4 regions of the Paenibacillus sp. FSL W8-0439 genome follow, and region 3 is predicted to be linked to each of the others. Evidence: riboswitches for the same ligand, from Rfam matches in the RefSeq annotation. Region 3 holds a riboswitch; each other region holds the start of a gene.

Region 1 (4,624 bases), 3.0 Mb from region 3:
TATCCATCGTCGTTCCACCCAAAACAGGCAGTGGAGCCGGCGGCATGGAATATCCGACACTCATCACGGCCGCAGCTGCGGACCAACTGAATCCTGGCTATAATCTGGAACGGACGCTGGTTCATGAAATTGGGCATCAATATTTCTACGGAATGGTAGCCAACAATGAATTTGAGGAGCCTTGGCTGGATGAAGGCTTCACCTCCTATGCAGAGGAACGGCTCATGGAACAAGAGTATGGGCTTACCCCCAACTTGCCATTACAATCGGGACAGGTAGCTTCCCCACAGCCGCTAAACCGTGAGTCCTGGAAGTATGGATCGGCAGCTGAATATGCACAAAATGCCTACTCTCGAGGTAAATTAGTACTACGAGGTATTGAGCGTCAGGTGGGTATGAAAAAAATGGACCGGATTATGCGGACCTACGTCCAGACTTATCGATTCAAGCATCCTACCTCACAGGATTTTCAACATGTCGTGGAGAGAGTGACCGGACGATCATGGAGCCACTATTTTGAACAATATGTATATGACGGCCAGATGGCGGACTTTTCAGTCGATCGCATCATGAACCACAAGCTGGAGAATGGATACGAAGCAGTCGTGACGCTCAGCAAAAAAGGAGCAGATTATCCCAAAATCCCTGTTCAATTTACCTTCAAGGATGGCTCAACGATATTCAAGGCATGGGATGGTGCGGGCAAAAGTACAACTTTCCGACTCAAAAGCGCTTCCCCCGTGTCCTATGTGACTGTAGATCCTCTATACACTATTGCACTGGAGAACAAGCATATTAATAATAGCCTGAAAGCTGAATTGGATGAAAAACAACAAACCCGTTGGAGTGTAAGTGTAACCAAGCTGTTGGAGACACTGCTTGGAAGTCTGTCATGGTGAGGTGTCTATAGATGCGGACTGTTATAAAAGAAGGCTGGGCGCTGGTACGCATACGCTTTTATATCGTTATCATTTTATTTCTGTATCGTTTGCTGTGGGGAGTATTTCTCTATAGGCTGGTACAGTCTGCCGTTATCCCGCTGCTGCTACGTTATCCTGATCAGAGCCAAAACGAACTGGGAAAGACCTTGTTTTGGATGGAGGGACAGATCGCCTTGATGGACAGCCGGGAAGTACATGTGTACTTGTGGATATTACTAGGGGCGACCGTACTGCGCATACTAATCACTCCCTTCATTAGAGCTGGCATATATCAAAGCCTGCATACCGATGCGTCTGAACCGCAAAGCCTGTCCTTCTTCAAGGGGATGAAACGCCACGGTATGTCATCGCTATTGTATTACATCATCGAGTTGGGTTTGCTGCTGCTTCCCGCCTTTTGGGTGGTACCGAGACTCTATCCTATTGTAGTAGGAACGTTGCAATCTTCCTCTTACCTGCTACATTTGTTGCCCTATGCCATGGGGTGGATAGCTTACGGTTGGGTCATTCGGCAGTGCATCCTGTATATGCAGCTGGGCACTGTCAGTGGTCACACCATACTATCCTCCCTGCTCGCCTTCTTTCGCCAGCTTCTTCCGGCTGTTGGTGTATCCCTGTTGCTCGGTACTTGTGTGTTGCTAGTTTTCGGTCTATTTGGCACCGTGGCGATGATTTGGACCGGTATGTTGGCACTGATTCTCCAACAATCGTATCATTTTGTTACCAGTCTGGTCAGGCTGTGGCATATCAGTTCACAGTATCGGCTATGGCACATCGATATCTCCAGCAGAGGCTAACCCCTCACAATATCCTCTCTTCTGTATTTTCAGCTGTCGAAAAAACTTTTTTCTTTCCCGTGCAAACGGCACATAACTGAATACTGTTAACAGAATCTGTTCCTAGAGCGTTAGGAACAGATTTTTTTTGTAACTTTTTGCGATGAAACATTTGCCAAAGCCTGCTGTCTTTGTTACAATAATCGCAGTGAACTGATAGTAACAACTTTGTAATCTTTATTGTAACCTTTATCTTAAAAACATCGTTGTCGTGAATACTGCTCTCCAAGGTGCACATCTTAAGTTAAGCCTAATTCCTGGCACCTAGGAAGCGGGGGAACCAGTTTGGGTGAATTGATCTCGCAACAGAGTGGTCATAGGGGAACCTTCTACCGAATCCTTAAGCTAACCTCGCAGGCATTGGAAGGGGTATATTTTTTTTGAAGAAGAAGCTAACGATCGCAGCCATGGGTCTCGCCATTGCCTTTACATCTTTTACATTCGGTGGCAGCAGTGCATTTGCAGACTCTAAGATGGACCAGGTCATCCAAGATGCCAAAGGAACGAACTACAGAAGCGGAGGCACTACACTCGAGGGATTCGATTGCTCCGGCTTCACAATGTATGTATTCAACAAACTGGGAATTAAACTGCCGCATCAATCTGGATCACAATTCAAAATGGGTTCTTCTGTATCCCGCGATGAAATGAGACCAGGCGACCTGGTGTTCTTCAACACCACAGGAAGAGGCGTTTCCCATGTAGGTATCTTCGTAGGTGAAGGGAAATTCGCCCACTCCTCGACTTCACGTGGTGTAGTAGTTAGCTCACTGAACGAAAATTATTACGCTAACCGTTATGTCGGTGCAAAAAGAATTATGAGCACAGACGCTTACCATTCTGTAGCTTCAGATATTCCTGATGACGACAACGTAGAATAACTACCGCACAGCAAGCTAACCCTAGCCGCAATTTGATTCTGGCCGGAATCGAATTGCGGTTTTTTATGTCCACTACATCGCAATGATTATCATTACTGACGAACTGACACCTCAAAAGGTTTCAATTTTAGCGAACATCGTCGGTTTTACCGTCACCGCTGGGGGAGCATATGAGCAGTAAATCCTTCTTATTGAATGTATACCCGACTTAGGTAAGAAATAAACACGCTTGCCATTCTCCTACAACTTGTCTACAATCTGTGGTTAATGATTGAAGTACCTGCATAAGGAGGAATGGAAAAGTGCCGGCCTCAATATCCAACTACCGGATCGTACCGATGGACGAGCATCAAGCGGCTGAAATCTGTGAGTGGCGCTATGATCCCCCCTACAACATATACGGCTGGCTTCCCTGGGAACAAATGAAGGCACTTGAAGTCGAATTTGGAAGTCCCACGCTTCGCCAAGAGCAATATGTTGCGGTCCTGGACGAAGAGAATGAGCTGACGGGATTTGCTCAATATTTCCCTATGGTCGGTGTGACCCGGCTGGGTCTTGGAATGCATCCCGAAAGATGCGGACATGGCACAGGCTCCAATTTTGTCCGGGCCATTGCCGAGGAAGCCAGACGACGTCATCCGCAGAATGAAATTGACCTAGAGGTTCTCACTTGGAATCAGCGGGCTATCCGAGCCTACAAGGCAGCTGGATTTGAGCTGACGGATACCTATGAACGCCAGACTCCAGATGGCAGAAAGCCGTTCCATTGTATGGTATATCGTCCTGAACAACAGAATCGGATTCTATAAATAAGAGCGCCTTCACTATACAACCGCGATGTTGTATAACGAAGGCGCTCTTCATATATACGACAGATCATTACAAACTCAATGACTGCTGCGCATTTTTTCGAAAGCTTCATTATATTGTTGGGCTTCCTTAATATCTACGGCCATAATACCGCCATCGTCCCAGGAGGTCAAACGCAGAGTCACGGTCTTGTAATCAATCGTAATAAATGGATGGTGATTAAATGCCTCAGATATAGCGGCAACTTCATCCACGAAGGCAATTCCTTTCATAAAACTGGAAAAATTATATTTCCGAACGATCCAACGTCCTTCCTCCAGTTCCCAGCCCTCCAGCTTCTCCAGATGTGCTTCAATCTCTTCTTGTGTAAAAGGCATGTTACGAACTCCTCCCCGTTTATACGGAAGCCTTTCAGCCGCTTAGATGCGGCCAAAACTACGATATATTGGTGTACATATTACCACGGCCCCGTTGATAAATCCATAAGACGGCCATCAAATCAATGGGACCGACGTCAGCTCCTCATCCCCGATGAGTACATAGATCCGGTGCTGCTCCGGCTCATAAATCACAACACCGCTGCCTACAGTGATTATAGGTTCTGTGCCCAGTGCATAAAATAAGTCTTCTGCCAAAGCCTCATTGACTTCCTGGCACCCCGCTGGGTCCAGCCTGTCCCAATCTTCTGCTTCCATTTCAAAAAATTCATAGCTATCTGGAATGCGTCCCACAGCCTCTGTCAAATCGTTCAAAATTTGTTCATACTCGCGCCCATGCTTTACTCCCATGCTATTTCCTCCAGTGGTTCAGCGATTCAATACATAATCACTTTATTATACCGGAAATTCGCCCTTAACAAAAAAGAGAGTTTTGTCGATAAATACTATAATCCGTCTCATAATGACGCGCTTGGGGCAAGGACGACCCATGCGGCATGAAAGGATTCAAAATCTATTCTCATGGATGAGGTGTATCATGCAAATTACAACCATTATTGGACTTGTGCTCGGGCTTTTGTCACTGGTCGTCGGGATGATCCTGAAGGGCGCGCCAGTCGTCAATCTGGTCAATAATCCCGCTGCTTACATGATTATTTTCGTCGGAACAGCAGCAAGTATATTCATGGCGTTTCCGATGGATGACATGAAACGGGTGC
Region 2 (4,624 bases), 1.5 Mb from region 3:
TCCTCTTTTTTCACGGGTTCAAACATGATTCGATTAGGTTTTTTAGGACTAAACCAGTAAATGATGTAGCCTACAATAGCCGGAAGTAAGATCCAGAATAGACCTGCGCTCACATTCACGGTGTCTCCCAAACTGATCACACTAAGCCCCATTAATATGCTGTCAAAAATAACGTGGCTGAACATGGCAGCGATAAAGCCGTAACGCAGGAACACGAAGCTAAACAGCAAACCAAGAAAAGTCAGCTCAATAGGTCTTGAAATCACTGGATAGATTGGATAAAGCGTATGTCCCAGTGCCCAAATAAGCGTAGTAATCAGACAAGCAACAAACGTATTTTTGACTATTTTTTTTACCATCGGAATACCAAATAGACGGTAAACAGTCTCTTCTCCAATACCTGCCATCCAGGCCATAATCGGTAGTAGCCATGGATAAGCCATATTGTAAGGGGATTGCGTGGCGTCTGTAGTGGAGAATGTATTAAATGTACGCTCCAATACAAAGAACAAAATGGATTGTACGCCGAGTAAAATGAAGGCCCACAAGTAACCGACATACATACTGCGAAGCACATACAGCCCGTAGCCCGGCTCTTTGGCCCGTGGCCATGCATTTAGTCCAACCTGACGCATAAGCCCGTCACCACCAACCAAGGAGAAGTAGAGGGCTACAGCCATGAAGAAGGTAACACCGACCTGGAATACCATAAGAAATATAAGCATGCCCTTACTGCCTGCTTCAGCTTGTAATAAAGGCAGCATGTTCATGGTCCCAGCTATACTAGCAATAAAATAAACAATGGACAGAACAATACCGCGTACAAATGAAGTATGTCGTCGGGTGAGTGACGCATACACAATGGCAAGTACGCCCAGGACAAAGCTAAATAGGGCATAACCCGCATAAGTCATCCAATTCGCCCAGTATGTTTGATTTTTAACATAGTCGGTATAGGATGAAGGGGCAGCAAAGCTTTGGGTAAACGAGCGAACATCCCCATCTTCAAAGGTAAAAGCCAGCGTAAGTACCGAGGCGCCGATTTTCTTTTCGTCCACGGTATATTTTAATCCACCTTCCCCCTCAGTGGTCGCAAGCTTCAATTCCGATGGCTTAAAGCCAAAGCGTTTGATCCATTTTGCTGCAGCCTGTTCCTTGGCTTCAAGCGTCATGTCGCCCTCAGCTATACGTACAAGCTTGCTTCGTGCTTGTTCATCTGTAGAAACATCAGCCTGTGTGTAATTGGTGCTGGAGGTGATCCGTTTAAAGCTAACGACCTTCCCAGTGGATAAATCCACATGAATTTGCAGCTTGCCCTTCGCTGAGGAATCAGGCAAATCAACCCGAAAGGTTTCATAAGGATAATTTTTTTTCCATGTACGATCGTACGCTTGAAGCAGTTTTTCTCTGGATAAATAACCGTACAAATCTGTTTCAGCCTGATAGGTCACGACAGGCTTCTCTGGCTGTGATTCCGTATAGCCCAGCTCGGAACGGGCAAAGTCCAAGGCGTGTACGATCGCTTCTTGTTTGCTGATGACCTTTGCATTCATCAATGATTCCGGACTTGGATTGCTAAGCGAGGGAATAAGCAATTGAAAGATAAAAAAGCAAATCAGGCCAACCCCGCCCAGCAAGCCTAATTTTTTGAAGTTGGCCGTGAGCACGACCGGTTTCCCGATAGGATTCATGAGTTTCCTCCTTAATCTGTAAATAAGAACATCCATTAAAGATATCATACTGCACAGGTTCCCGCCAACAGACCAGCGATATTCATGAAAACAGAGTGAAAGCACTTTAAAGTTTTAATAAAATTAGATAAGCTGTGATTAAGCGATGTCCAATCGCAAATTAAAGCCAATTTCACGTTTTTTCGGCGAAATCGGTTTTGTGATCTGGATAGAGAAGGATTATAATCTTGAGGCAATGCCTATGAAATATATGGGTAATGACATACATTTAAGCCGAATTTCTGTGAGAAAACGGGGGAACCATGTTACTGGGGTGAATTTTACAGCCGATCCTGATGGATCGGAAGTGTAAATAGGGCATACTGTGCTGCCCGAATCCGTCAGCTAACCTCGTAGGCTGTGGGCAGGAACCAAGTCAGGCACTCGGTTTTCCGGTGTCTTTTTTTGTGTGTATAAGTGTGAATAAAAGTTTGCTGAGTTAAGGACGCTGCGCGTTCCATTTGATCTTCCAATCGCTGTTGCCACTGAATTTTTTTTGATTTTCTAGACCTTGATAAGGGTAAAATTCAGAGTCAAAGGCGAGCGCTATCGCTTCTCCAGATTCAAATGGACCGCTTCGCTGCTGCCCGCCTTAAAGTCATCAAACGTTCCATGAGGTAGTTACGTATAAAGTGTAGTGAGTATTGAAAGGCAAAAGTATCCCGCTTTGCGGATACTTTTCTGATTTATAAAAGAAACTGAAAAGAATTGGTGATTTTATGAGCTGAGCGATCTCCATGCTCATAGTTCACCAAGGAGGAGAAGTGATGAATAAATGAATCCCAATGCAAGCTGGCTTCGGCTTTCTCCACCGCAAATATTCGTTGCAGGCTTTGCCATTATCATTCTAATAGGTAGTTTATTGTTAATGCTGCCCATTTCTAATACAACAGGAAAACCACTTGCGTTTATAGACGCTTTGTTTACTGCCGCTTCCGCGACCTGTGTAACTGGGCTTGTCGTTAAGGATACAGGGCTCTTTTTTACAACCTTTGGTCAAATTGTCATCGTTGCGCTGATTCAGATTGGCGGACTTGGCTTTATGACTATGGCTACCTTGATCGCGCTGGTGTTCAAGCGTCGGATTTCCTTGCGGGAGCGCCTTATTTTGCAAGAAGCGATGAATCAGACCTCTGTCGAAGGAATTGTCGGATTGATCCGCAAGGTGCTATGGTACTCGCTGATGATTGAGGGCGTATGTGCAGCTATTTTTTCGATTCGCTGGTCATTTGATATGCCTGTAGGCAGGGCGATTTATTTTGGAATCTGGCATGCCATTTCCATGTTTAATAACGCTGGTTTTGATTTGTTCGGTGAATTTCGCAGCCTGACAGGTTATGTATATGATCCGATTGTTAATTTTACAGCCATGTTTCTCATTATTTCGGGTGGTATTGGTTTTGTAGTGATGTCTGACCTGGCAGATTATCGCAAGCGTAAGAGACTGTCCTTGCATACCAAGGTGGTACTCAGCATGACAGCTGCTCTGATTGTCGTCGGGACGCTTGTCATTTTTGTATTTGAGTTTACGAATCCGAAGACGCTTGGCTCGCTTGATTGGGGTGGTAAACTGCTGGGTTCTTTATTCCAGTCCGTTACCCCTCGCACCGCAGGTGCCAACACGCTGGACATTGCAGGCTTGCGGCAGGCTACGCAGTTTTTTATCATCATACTCATGTTTATTGGGGCTTCGCCTGGCTCCACTGGAGGCGGGATTAAGACCACTACATTTGCTCTGCTCATTGGAGCGGTGTTTTCGATGCTGCGGGGACGGGAAGACATTGTGCTGTTCCGGTACCGACTTGCGCAGGCACGCATTTATAAGGCTTTGACTATTACCTTGCTGGGGTTGCTGTTCGTGATTGGGGTAACGATGATTCTGTCCGCAACCGAAGATCATCATTTCCTGATGATCTTGTTCGAGACGGTGTCTGCCTTTGGTACGGTAGGACTGTCCATGGGGCTTACACCTGATTTGACAGTTGTAGGCAAGCTGGTGATTACTCTGACGATGTTTGCAGGCAGGCTGGGTCCACTCACGCTAGCTTATGCACTGGGACCGAAAAAGGGTAAGGAATTGTATCGTCATCCAGAAGGTAAAATAATTATAGGGTAAGGGAGTTTTCGAGTAGATATGAAAACGCAGCAGTTTGTAGTCATTGGCTTGGGACGGTTTGGCTCAAGCCTGGCTTTGCAATTGGTGGATATGGGGTGCGAGGTGCTGGGCATTGATCGGAATGAGGATGTTGTGGACAGTATGAGTGAGATTCTGACACATACTGTCGTGGCGGACGCTACAGATGAGGATGCGTTGCGGTCACTCGGCATACGTAATTTCGATTGCGGCATTGTTGCGATTGGTGATGATATTCAGGTAAGCATCCTGACCGCCATTTTGCTGAAGGAGCTGGGTGTGAGAAAAGTCGTAGCCAAAGCCATATCTGTGCTGCATGGGCGTGCGTTAGAGAAGCTTGGGGTGGACCGAGTCATTTATCCGGAACGGGATATGGGTATTCGAGTAGCGCATCAGCTGGTCACGCCTAATCTGCTCGATTATTTGGAGCTGTCCAAGGAATACAGCATTGTAGAACTTAATGTGCCTGCATGTCTGAATGGCAAAACGTTGGCAGAATTAAATGCGCGCACCCGCTTTGGTTGCAGCATCGTGGCGCTTCATACGGCGAATGGTATCTTGATCGCACCGACAGCTATGGATCGGCTGAAAGCAGACGATATTATGGTCATTATCGGCTCCAATGACAATATCGGCCGCTTTGAGGATGAAGTCGTTAATGTCAATGAAGAGGGTTAAATCCTCTATACCATACGGTAGCCTGCAAACGATGCGCGTGTCTCGCTAATCCAGCGTCGTGCTGTTGGGCCGAGATCGGCCG
Region 3 (4,624 bases):
ACACCGTTAGTCACCATTTCATCATAAGAAGTCTCATAATTGGAGGTTTCCAAGCGACACCCGGCTTGTAAAGCAGCTCCTTCAGCAATTTGAATAACACGACGGGTAAGCGGGTTCAGTTCTTGGCGTGTCGCGGCTCTCACGTAAAATTGAGCTGAGGCGTAATCAGGAATAATATTGGCAGCCTGCCCACCCTGATTAATGATGCCATGGATACGTACTGTACTTTTCACCTGTTGCCGAAATGCGTTGATCCCATTAAACGTTTGAATCACAGCGTCCAAGGCATTAATCCCTTCGTGCGGACTGGCCGCAGCATGAGCGGATTGACCAAAAAATTCGAACTGTACAGCATCCATCGCCAGCGATTTTCCTGATTTTTCGTAGCGATCGAAGGGATGTGTCATCATGGCTATGTCGCAATCATCAAACAATCCAGCCGCCGCCATCGGAACTTTTGCACCGCGTGTTTCTTCGGCAGGTGTGCCGTAAACACGTACTTCTCCACCAGTCTCGTCGATGATCGATTTGAGACCGACGGCAGCACCTGTACTCATCATGCATATCAAATGGTGTCCACAGGCGTGCCCTAAACCTTTCAGGGCGTCATATTCTGCCAGAAAAGCAACAACTGGTCCAGGCTTGACTGCTTTGTAAGTAGCAATAAAGGCCGTTTCTATACCCAATATGGGTGCCTGAACTTCAAAACCGTGAAAGGCAAGTTCTTCTTTTAGACGGGCAGAGGCTAGGAATTCCTCGTTTCCAAGTTCAGGGTTTGCGCCTATATACAACGAAATGTCCTTAAACCGCTCGGCATGCTGTTCAATGGTGTGTTGAATGGTCTGTTTAAAATTCATGCTGAAAACTCCTTTATATATGCTGTAATGTAGGTACTGCGATAGATATACTAAAATTGTACTATAACATTCATTGCATAATCATGCATATTCATTTATAATGACACAATCTTATTTATTATAAAGAATTTAAGGAGAGAAAAAAAGATTGAAAAAGGCATATCGTTTTACCGCCCTGGTTTTGACGGCGGTTATCTTGCTGTTGGCTGGTCTTCCTATGCTCACTGCATACGGATCGGAAGGAAAGCCACAGAAAAAACTTGTAGTGGGTATGAGTGCTGACTTCCCGCCGTATGAGTTTCACAAAGTTATTAACGGTCAGGATACCATTGTCGGGTTTGATGTTGAAATCGCCAAGGAAATCGCCAAGGATCTGGATGCAGAGATGGTCCCAGAGGACATGAGTTTTGACTCTTTGCTGCCTGCTCTGCAAAGTGGTCGCGTAGACTTGGTGCTGTCTGGTATGACGCCGACGGATGAACGCAGAAAAAGCATTGATTTTTCGGATGTATACTATCGTTCCAAGCAAGTCATTATGGTTCGTCCAGAGGACAAAGACAAATATTCAACGATGGCTGCTCTAAAAGGAGAGAAGCTCGGTGCGCAGAAGGGGAGTATCCAGGAAGAAATTGCGCAAAAAGTGCCTAATGCTTCTGTAACCTCATTGGATAAAATATCCGATCTGGTACTCCAGCTTCGGACCAAGCGTATCAACGCGGTTGTAATCGAAGATACCGTTGCTAAAGGATACACGCTAGACGGTACCGTAACACTTGCTAAAGCAGTACCTGAAGATGAAGGAGCAGAAACTGCTGTAGGCATCCGTAAAGGAAATGCGGAATTGCTTGCTTCAGTAAATAAAACGTTGGCTCGCCTGAAAGCGGACGGATCGATTGAGAAATTTTCTACAGAAGCGAGTGCACTGTCTGCTGACAGACAGGTTTCTTCGAATAGCATTGTAGATATATTTTTGAAATATCGCAGTTTCTACGCTACGGGTATCGGCTACACTCTATTGCTGTCTGCGCTCGGAGTACTGTTCGGATTCATTATTGGCCTGATCATATCCTTGCTGCGGATGAGTGGTATTCGTATTATCGAGTGGCTAGGTACCGCATATGTAGAGATACTGCGCGGCACACCTATGCTGGTGCAGCTTATGATCATTCATTACGGAGTTGCTTTGACGTTAGGTGTTAATTTTACGCCACTCCAGTCCGGTATAATTACGTTGTCTCTGAATAGTTCGGCATATTTGGCTGAAATTTTCCGTGCTGGTATTCAGGCCGTAGACCGTGGACAGATGGAAGCTGCCCGCTCGCTCGGGATGGGACGAGGCAAAGCGATGCGTCACGTTATTTTACCGCAAGCATTTAAATCTATATTGCCTGCTATTGGTAATGAGTTCATTACGATCATTAAAGAATCTTCTATTATTTCGACCATTGGGATGGTGGACATTATGTATCAAGCCCAGGTCATTAAGAATATTACCTACGAAGGCTTAAGTCCATTCGTAATCGCAGCCGCTATTTATTTTGTAATGACATTCAGCTTATCTAAGCTGTTGGGTTTATGGGAAAGGAAGTTGAGAGCCAGTGATCACCGTTAAACAACTGCGTAAATCATTCGGTAAGAATGAAATTTTAAAAGGCATTGATATAGATATCGCCAAAGGTGAAGTAGTCGTCATTATCGGCCCGAGTGGTTCGGGGAAAAGTACGTTTTTGCGTTGTATGAATCTGTTGGAACAGCCAACAGAAGGGGAAATCTTGTTTGAGGGTGAGCCGATTACGGCCCGTGGTCATAATATTAATGCGACTCGGGAGAAGATGGGGATGGTTTTCCAACATTTTAATCTGTTTCCGCATAAAACAATACTGCAGAATCTGACGCTTGCACCAACGCAGGTGAAGAAGCAATCGGGGAAAGAAGCGGAGAAAATTGCGTTGGAGCTCCTGCGGACCGTGGGTCTTGAGGATAAGAAGAATACCTACCCGAACCAGTTATCTGGCGGTCAAAAGCAACGTATAGCGATAGCACGTGCTCTCGCCATGCAGCCGCACGTAATGCTGTTTGATGAACCTACCTCTGCCCTGGACCCTGAAATGGTTGGAGAGGTTCTGGATGTGATGAAGAAGCTCGCTGAAGGCGGCATGACGATGGTGATCGTGACGCATGAAATGGGCTTTGCTCGTGAGGTAGGAGACCGAATCATCTTTATGGACAACGGTCAAATTATAGAGCAAGGTACGCCGGAGCAAGTTTTCGGAACTCCAAGCCATGATCGTACCCGTGATTTTCTGGCTAAAGTGCTGTAAGAAAATGCTTTTATGAATTATTGACAAAGCCCTCTCGTGATGATATTTCACGGAGGGCTTTTCTCCTTTTGTCACCATATCTCCATATTTTCGTAACAAAAAACCGATTTTTGATGACAAAATTGTAATGGATATAGTATGATGTTCAAGGTTCCCAACATTTTCATGCAGATAAGGTTACAAAATTGTGATATTATGCAGTAAGCCAAAACTTACCGGGGCAGCAGCAATGATAACAATTACTCAGGTGCTGGGCTCAAACCATGGGAAGTGCGGGGGACGTAACAACGGCAATTATTCCAATGCGTCATATAGATGTTGTGGAATATGCCTAGGGGTGAATTGCACAAGCATAGGGCTTCTCCTGAGTCCGAATCCGACAGCTAACTTCGCAGGCATAACAGAGGAGGTACATATCTTTGAAACACTTAAAACATATTGGAAAAACCATGAAATTTGCGGTGCTTGCCGCAGCGATTGCAGGATTGGCACAGACAGCAGGAGTAGCAAATGCTGCTTCGCTTCATACTGCCAAAGAAGGCGATACTTTCTTTTTGCTTGCTCAACGTTATGGGGTATCGGTAGATGACTTGACGAAGGCTAACCCGGATATTGCGTCCAACAACATATATGCAGGTCTACAAATTAAAGTGCCAGACGAAAAAAGTGTGAAGACGGCTTCGGATTCGAAACCACAGCTTCTTACGGAGAAAGCACCAGCGAATGAGAGGCCAACAATTGAAGCATGGGGCAAAACATTCAATTACAGTAAAGTTGTTGATGTTAAAGCAACAGCATATTCAGCCGCAGCTGATGAAAATGGCAAATGGGGTGCAGTCGATTACTACGGTAATCCGCTTAAACTGGGTACAATTGCAGTAGACCCGAAAGTCATTCCTATGGGAACAAAGGTGCTAGTTACAGGCTATTCCCATCCCGGCTTGCCAGACCATTCTTTTGTAGCCGTTGCCCGTGATCAGGGCAGCGCTATTACCGGAAAGCGGATTGATATCTTTATCCCTGGCAACAAATCATTCGTGAACGACTTCGGCTTCCAAAATGTGAAACTGTACGTTATTGATAAATAGCATTGTGCATATATTTGATTTCATTAAACATAATATATATTATGTAAACTTAATATTATAGCACACAACATATAACTGGGACGACTTCTTATCAGTACGGTCGTTTATCGCTAAAAAAGGCTGTCTTACAAGCAGAAGCATTCTGCTCGTCAAGGCAGCCTTTTTACGTTGTTGGTATATACGAGGCTTAGACATACTGTTATTTTCGTTCCGATGTGTGAAGTAGCCGGGGGACTGTGACAAACTTGTAGCCCTTAGCTTTTAAAGAGTGGATTAGACCCGGCAAAGCTTGGACAGTACCTTGCAAGTTGGAACTTTGACCTCCACCTGCATGCATTAAAATAATGGAGCCAGGTCT
Region 4 (4,624 bases), 3.1 Mb from region 3:
GGAGAGATCGGTCTGGATTACTATTGGGATACATCACCAAAGGATGTACAGCAGCGGGTGCTTCGAAACCAAATTGGTCTGGCACGTGAGCTCAACATGCCAATTGTTATCCATAACCGGGATGCGCATGAAGATATTGTGAGAATTTTACGTGAGGAAAAGGCGAGCGAGATTGGCGGAGTTATGCACTCCTTTTCTGGGAGCTGGGAGACCGCTAAAATGGTGCTGGATATGGGCTTTCACCTTTCCTTTGGCGGGCCCATAACGTTCAAAAATGCCAAGCAGCCAAAAGAGGTACTGGCCCAGGTTCCGCTGGATCGTCTGCTGATTGAAACGGACGCGCCATACTTGACGCCTCATCCGTTTCGCGGGAAGCGAAATGAGTCGGCCCATGTGAGATTGGTGGCAGAGGCAGCTGCCCAAATTAAGGGAATTAGAGTGGAGGAATTGGTATCCATTACGACCCAAAATGCTTTGGAACGATTTGACATTCAGTGAAAAAGCGAAGAAATCAATCAAAATAAAGAGATAGACGGAGCTAATTATGATTTTGTTGCAGGAAACTCAAGAATATTACAATTTTTTAACCGAATATTTTAAAAAATGTACTTGAAACCTGCTTTACAACATGCATGTAAACAGGATATCATCTTTTCAGTGAATTGTTGTTGAGTGTAAACATCAACAAATCATTTCATGAACCAGTCTCGCTGAGTCCCTTTTGCAGGGAACGGGGGAACCGATATGGCTTACAGTACGTCCGGCGTATGTGCAAGAGAGAATGTCTCTTCAGCAGCCGGCTCAACCGAAATTCATTTCCCGAATGGGATGAACAGGTAGAGAAGCCGTATTTCGATTTCTTTCTGGGTCTTCGGGGTGAATGTGAAGGCGACCGCCATGAGCGGTTGACCTAAGCTAGGGCGACTCTCTACGTCCGAACCCGACAGCTAACCCCGTAAGCGTAACAAGAGAGAAGCCATCTCGTGCATGAGTTTTCCCGCATATTCACACATGTCGGAAGCCACGAAAGAGCTCTCTAGTCTCTTTCTTTGGCTTTTTTTGTTGTGAATAAAAGAAAATCTGTCATCATACTGTGGTTAAACAGGGGAGGACAGCATGCCGCGAAGACGGGTACATGGTGCAGGACAGTCGCAGTACGGGCTTGTCTTGTAGAAAATCTGTTATAGTCACGTCAACGATCAACTATGTCTTACTCCAGACGGCGGGCTATGTAAGGAGGACGGAGGAAATGGGCATTTTCCGAAAAGAGGAGACCCATGAGTCACGCTCATCCAGCATGTCTTACGTATTACGTTGGAAGCAAGAGAATGTGCGCCAGGCTGCTTTGGTTGCTATTTTTCTAATCGCACTAACGATTATGATTTCAATTCTGATGTACACGCAATCTAAAAAACAAGTCTTTTTTGTCATCGATGGTAAGGCATCTGCGGTAGAAACCCGGGAATCCAAGCTCCAAGATTTGCTCAATGAGCATTCTATTTCACTTCAGCCGCATGATACAATTTCCATGCCGCTAAATGGGGCAGTACAGGATGGGGATCGCGTAGTCATTAAACGTGCCAATCAGGTTAAAGTATCCTCAGGCAATAAGACGAAAAAGCTGTACACAACAGAAAATACAGTAGAGGGTGCCATTCGCACTTCGGGCTATAAATTATCATCAACGGATAAAGTTTACCCTGCGTTGGATGCCTCTGTTTCAGCTAACATGGACATAAAAATCGTCCGTGTGAAGAAACAGCAGGTCGAACAGAAAAAACAAGTGCCTTATCAGGTCATCAAAACGGCAGATCCAAGTCTCTATAAAGGCGATAATCGAGTCATTCAAAGTGGCAAATCGGGTGTGGTAGTCCAGCATGTTCAAAAAGTATACCATGATGGAAAGTTGGTATCCAAACAGCTGGTCAACAAGGAAGTCGCACAGAATCGTGTGGATAAGGTAATTGCGGTAGGAACGAAGAAGAAACCGGTCGTTCTAGCTGCTTCCATCGGCCCTAAAGATGCGGTTAAGGCTACAAAGGTTAGTTCGGGCAGTGCTGTCCGTAAAGCAGGTATTAATTTTAATTATAGAAAAGTTTTACAAAATGTCTCCATGACGGCGTATTCCGCACAGGAGCCAGGTATCGGTACACGTACCGCCTCCGGCACGCGTGTCACGGAAGGACGCACCATCGCTGTCGATCCGAGTGTAATCCCAATCGGGTGGTGGGTGTATATTGAAGGGGTGGGCTTCCGCCGTGCGGAGGATACCGGTGGCGCGATTAAAGGCCACAAAATCGATGTGTATTATGAGAGTTTGAGCCGGGCCAACCAATTTGGTCGTAAGCACGGTAAAACCGTATATGTTATCGGACCTGTAAAGCCGGAAATCAACTAAAACAGGTTGTGTATGTTGAGGACAATGCGATAGTATTAACAACATAGTTATGCCATGCTAAGAAGAGGATACCCTCTTCTTATTTTGTTTTCAAAAGCAGGGAAAGATAAATATATGTTGCTGTGTAGCAGTGGAGGGAAACGAAGATGATCAAGGAAGTGATCGTGGTGGAAGGCCGGGATGATACGGTAGCCATTCGCCGTGCTGTCGAAGCAGATACGATAGAAACTGGCGGTTCAGCCATTAATAAAATGACGCTGCGGAAAATTGCATTGGCGCAGGAACGGCGGGGGGTCATTATTTTAACTGATCCCGATCATGCAGGGGAGCGTATCCGTAAAATCATCGCCTCCAAGGTACCAGGCTGCAAGCAGGCTTTTATACCTGAGGCAGAGGCGACGCGCAAAGGGGATATTGGCGTAGAGAATGCCTCCCCGGAAGCCATCAGACACGCTCTCGCGCGGGTACATACGACAGTGGAAGGTGCCGAACCGCTGATTGAATGGGCGGACCTGATTGACGCTGGACTTATTACCCATCCCAATGCTGCTGCACGCCGTATGGCCTTGGGGAATGTACTGGGTATTGGCTATTGTAACGGAAAGCAGCTACATAAGCGGCTCTCTGTATTTCAGATCAGCCGTGAGGAATTTGCCAGTGCGCTGGCACAAATCGAAAGTGAAGGATTGTGATATCCGTATGACAGGGATTCAAGATATAGCAACACCGCGGCGTACGAAGGAAATTATTCAAAAGCACGGTTTTTCGTTCAAAAAGAGCTTGGGACAAAACTTTTTGATTGATCAAAATATTCTGAGCAAGATCGTAAATGCTGCCGGTTTGGATGATACAAAGGGTGCGCTTGAGATCGGTCCGGGGATTGGAGCTTTGACTGAAAAATTGGCGCAATCGGCTAAGGCAGTTACCGCTGTCGAGATTGATCAGCGGCTGCTGCCCATTCTTGAAGAAGTGCTGGCCCCTTACGATCACGTAAAGGTTCGTCATGGAGACGTATTGAAGCTGGATTTGCGTGAGGTGTTCGCAGTCGATTTTGCAGACGTGAGCAAAGTGAGTGTCGTCGCTAATCTGCCGTATTACGTCACTACACCGATTCTGATGCGTCTACTGGAGGACAAGCTTCCTTTGGAGAATATCGTCGTTATGATTCAAAAGGAGGTGGCTGAGCGCATGGCTGCGTCTCCTGGTACGAAGGATTACGGCAGCTTAAGCATAGCCGTGCAATATTACAGCGAGCCTGAGTTGGTCTGTACGGTGCCGAATACAGTATTTATTCCTCAGCCGAATGTTGATTCGGCAGTTATTCGGCTGCGTGTACGAGAAGTTCCTCCGGTGGAAGTGGTGGACGAGAAGCATTTCTTTGAAGTGGTTCATGCCGCCTTTGCCCAACGTCGTAAAACCATTTCAAATAACCTAAAAAGCCGCTTCTTCACTAAAGAGAACAGGGACACGCTGGAGCCGCTGTTGCAACAAGCTGGTATTGAGCCTTCCCGTCGAGGGGAAACGCTGAGTATCGAGGAATTTGCGCGTCTCAGCGCCGTGCTGTTAGAGGCTGGAATATCCTAAATTGGAACCAAACTGTGCATTCACCCATACGATATAGGAGGGGTGATACAGTGTGATGAGTTTAGGAGACTTGGTCGTTCGGAAATCGTACGGCGGTGATGTCACGTTTCGCGTTGAGGACATCCAGCGGGATAAAGCGATCATTAAGGGGACGGAATTTCGGCTACTGGCTGATTCCCCGGTGAACGATTTGGTCAGAGTGCCGGCAGACCAGGTTAGCGGTAAGACTCAACAGGCCCACATTAAGGCCGGGGAGTCTCTTAATCTTTTGCAACGGGCACGCCAGCAGCAAGCTGCCCGTAGCCAGGCTGCTCTGATTGGAGAGTGGAGTGATCCGGTGGAGTCAACGTATTTTGAAATGCCAGGAAAGGTTCTTCATCTGGATGGAGACCCTGGCTATTTAAGGAAATGCCTCAGTCTATATGAACAGCTCCGTGTTCCCGCAGAGGGACATCACGTTCACGAATCGGCAATGGCGGATACGTTATACCGACTGCTTCCCCGCATTCGTCCTGATATTGTAGTCATCACTGGACATGATGGTGTGCTAAAGCAACCGCAGCCTTATGATTTGTACAGCTTGAAAAGCTACAAGAATTCGCAAAATTTTGTGGCAGCGATTCAGGTAGCGAGACAATATGA

What was found. Region 3 has a riboswitch for cyclic di-AMP ahead of MKX36_RS13320 (3D domain-containing protein). Riboswitches for the same ligand answer to the same signal wherever they lie in the genome.
Region 1: another riboswitch for cyclic di-AMP. It lies ahead of MKX36_RS00535 (C40 family peptidase); the one in region 3 lies ahead of MKX36_RS13320 (3D domain-containing protein).
Region 2: another riboswitch for cyclic di-AMP. It lies ahead of MKX36_RS19910 (TrkH family potassium uptake protein); the one in region 3 lies ahead of MKX36_RS13320 (3D domain-containing protein).
Region 4: another riboswitch for cyclic di-AMP. It lies ahead of MKX36_RS00140 (3D domain-containing protein); the one in region 3 lies ahead of MKX36_RS13320 (3D domain-containing protein).

What each region holds. Positions count from the first base shown of each region.
Region 1 covers NZ_JBBPAK010000001.1:133,025-137,648, reverse strand. Annotated here, with positions in the region: gene MKX36_RS00545 (M1 family metallopeptidase) at 1-899, shown strand, start outside; gene MKX36_RS00540 (hypothetical protein) at 911-1,738, shown strand; cyclic di-AMP (ydaO/yuaA leader) riboswitch at 2,015-2,152, shown strand; gene MKX36_RS00535 (C40 family peptidase) at 2,158-2,658, shown strand; gene MKX36_RS00530 (GNAT family N-acetyltransferase) at 2,961-3,467, shown strand; gene MKX36_RS00525 (4a-hydroxytetrahydrobiopterin dehydratase) at 3,546-3,845, opposite strand; gene MKX36_RS00520 (hypothetical protein) at 3,963-4,256, opposite strand; gene motA (flagellar motor stator protein MotA) at 4,444-4,624, shown strand, end outside.
Region 2 covers NZ_JBBPAK010000001.1:4,623,978-4,628,601, reverse strand. Annotated here, with positions in the region: gene MKX36_RS19915 (CPBP family intramembrane glutamic endopeptidase) at 1-1,691, opposite strand, end outside; cyclic di-AMP (ydaO/yuaA leader) riboswitch at 1,953-2,105, shown strand; gene MKX36_RS19910 (TrkH family potassium uptake protein) at 2,506-3,846, shown strand; gene MKX36_RS19905 (potassium channel family protein) at 3,865-4,542, shown strand; gene MKX36_RS19900 (LysR family transcriptional regulator) at 4,548-4,624, opposite strand, start outside.
Region 3 covers NZ_JBBPAK010000001.1:3,135,177-3,139,800, reverse strand. Annotated here, with positions in the region: gene MKX36_RS13335 (M20 family metallopeptidase) at 1-857, opposite strand, end outside; gene MKX36_RS13330 (ABC transporter substrate-binding protein/permease) at 1,006-2,469, shown strand; gene MKX36_RS13325 (amino acid ABC transporter ATP-binding protein) at 2,456-3,178, shown strand; cyclic di-AMP (ydaO/yuaA leader) riboswitch at 3,422-3,591, shown strand; gene MKX36_RS13320 (3D domain-containing protein) at 3,598-4,266, shown strand; gene MKX36_RS13315 (polysaccharide deacetylase family protein) at 4,466-4,624, opposite strand, start outside.
Region 4 covers NZ_JBBPAK010000001.1:29,317-33,940, forward strand. Annotated here, with positions in the region: gene MKX36_RS00135 (TatD family hydrolase) at 1-498, shown strand, start outside; cyclic di-AMP (ydaO/yuaA leader) riboswitch at 699-978, shown strand; gene MKX36_RS00140 (3D domain-containing protein) at 1,250-2,398, shown strand; gene rnmV (ribonuclease M5) at 2,545-3,090, shown strand; gene rsmA (16S rRNA (adenine(1518)-N(6)/adenine(1519)-N(6))-dimethyltransferase RsmA) at 3,098-3,982, shown strand; gene yabG (sporulation peptidase YabG) at 4,038-4,624, shown strand, end outside.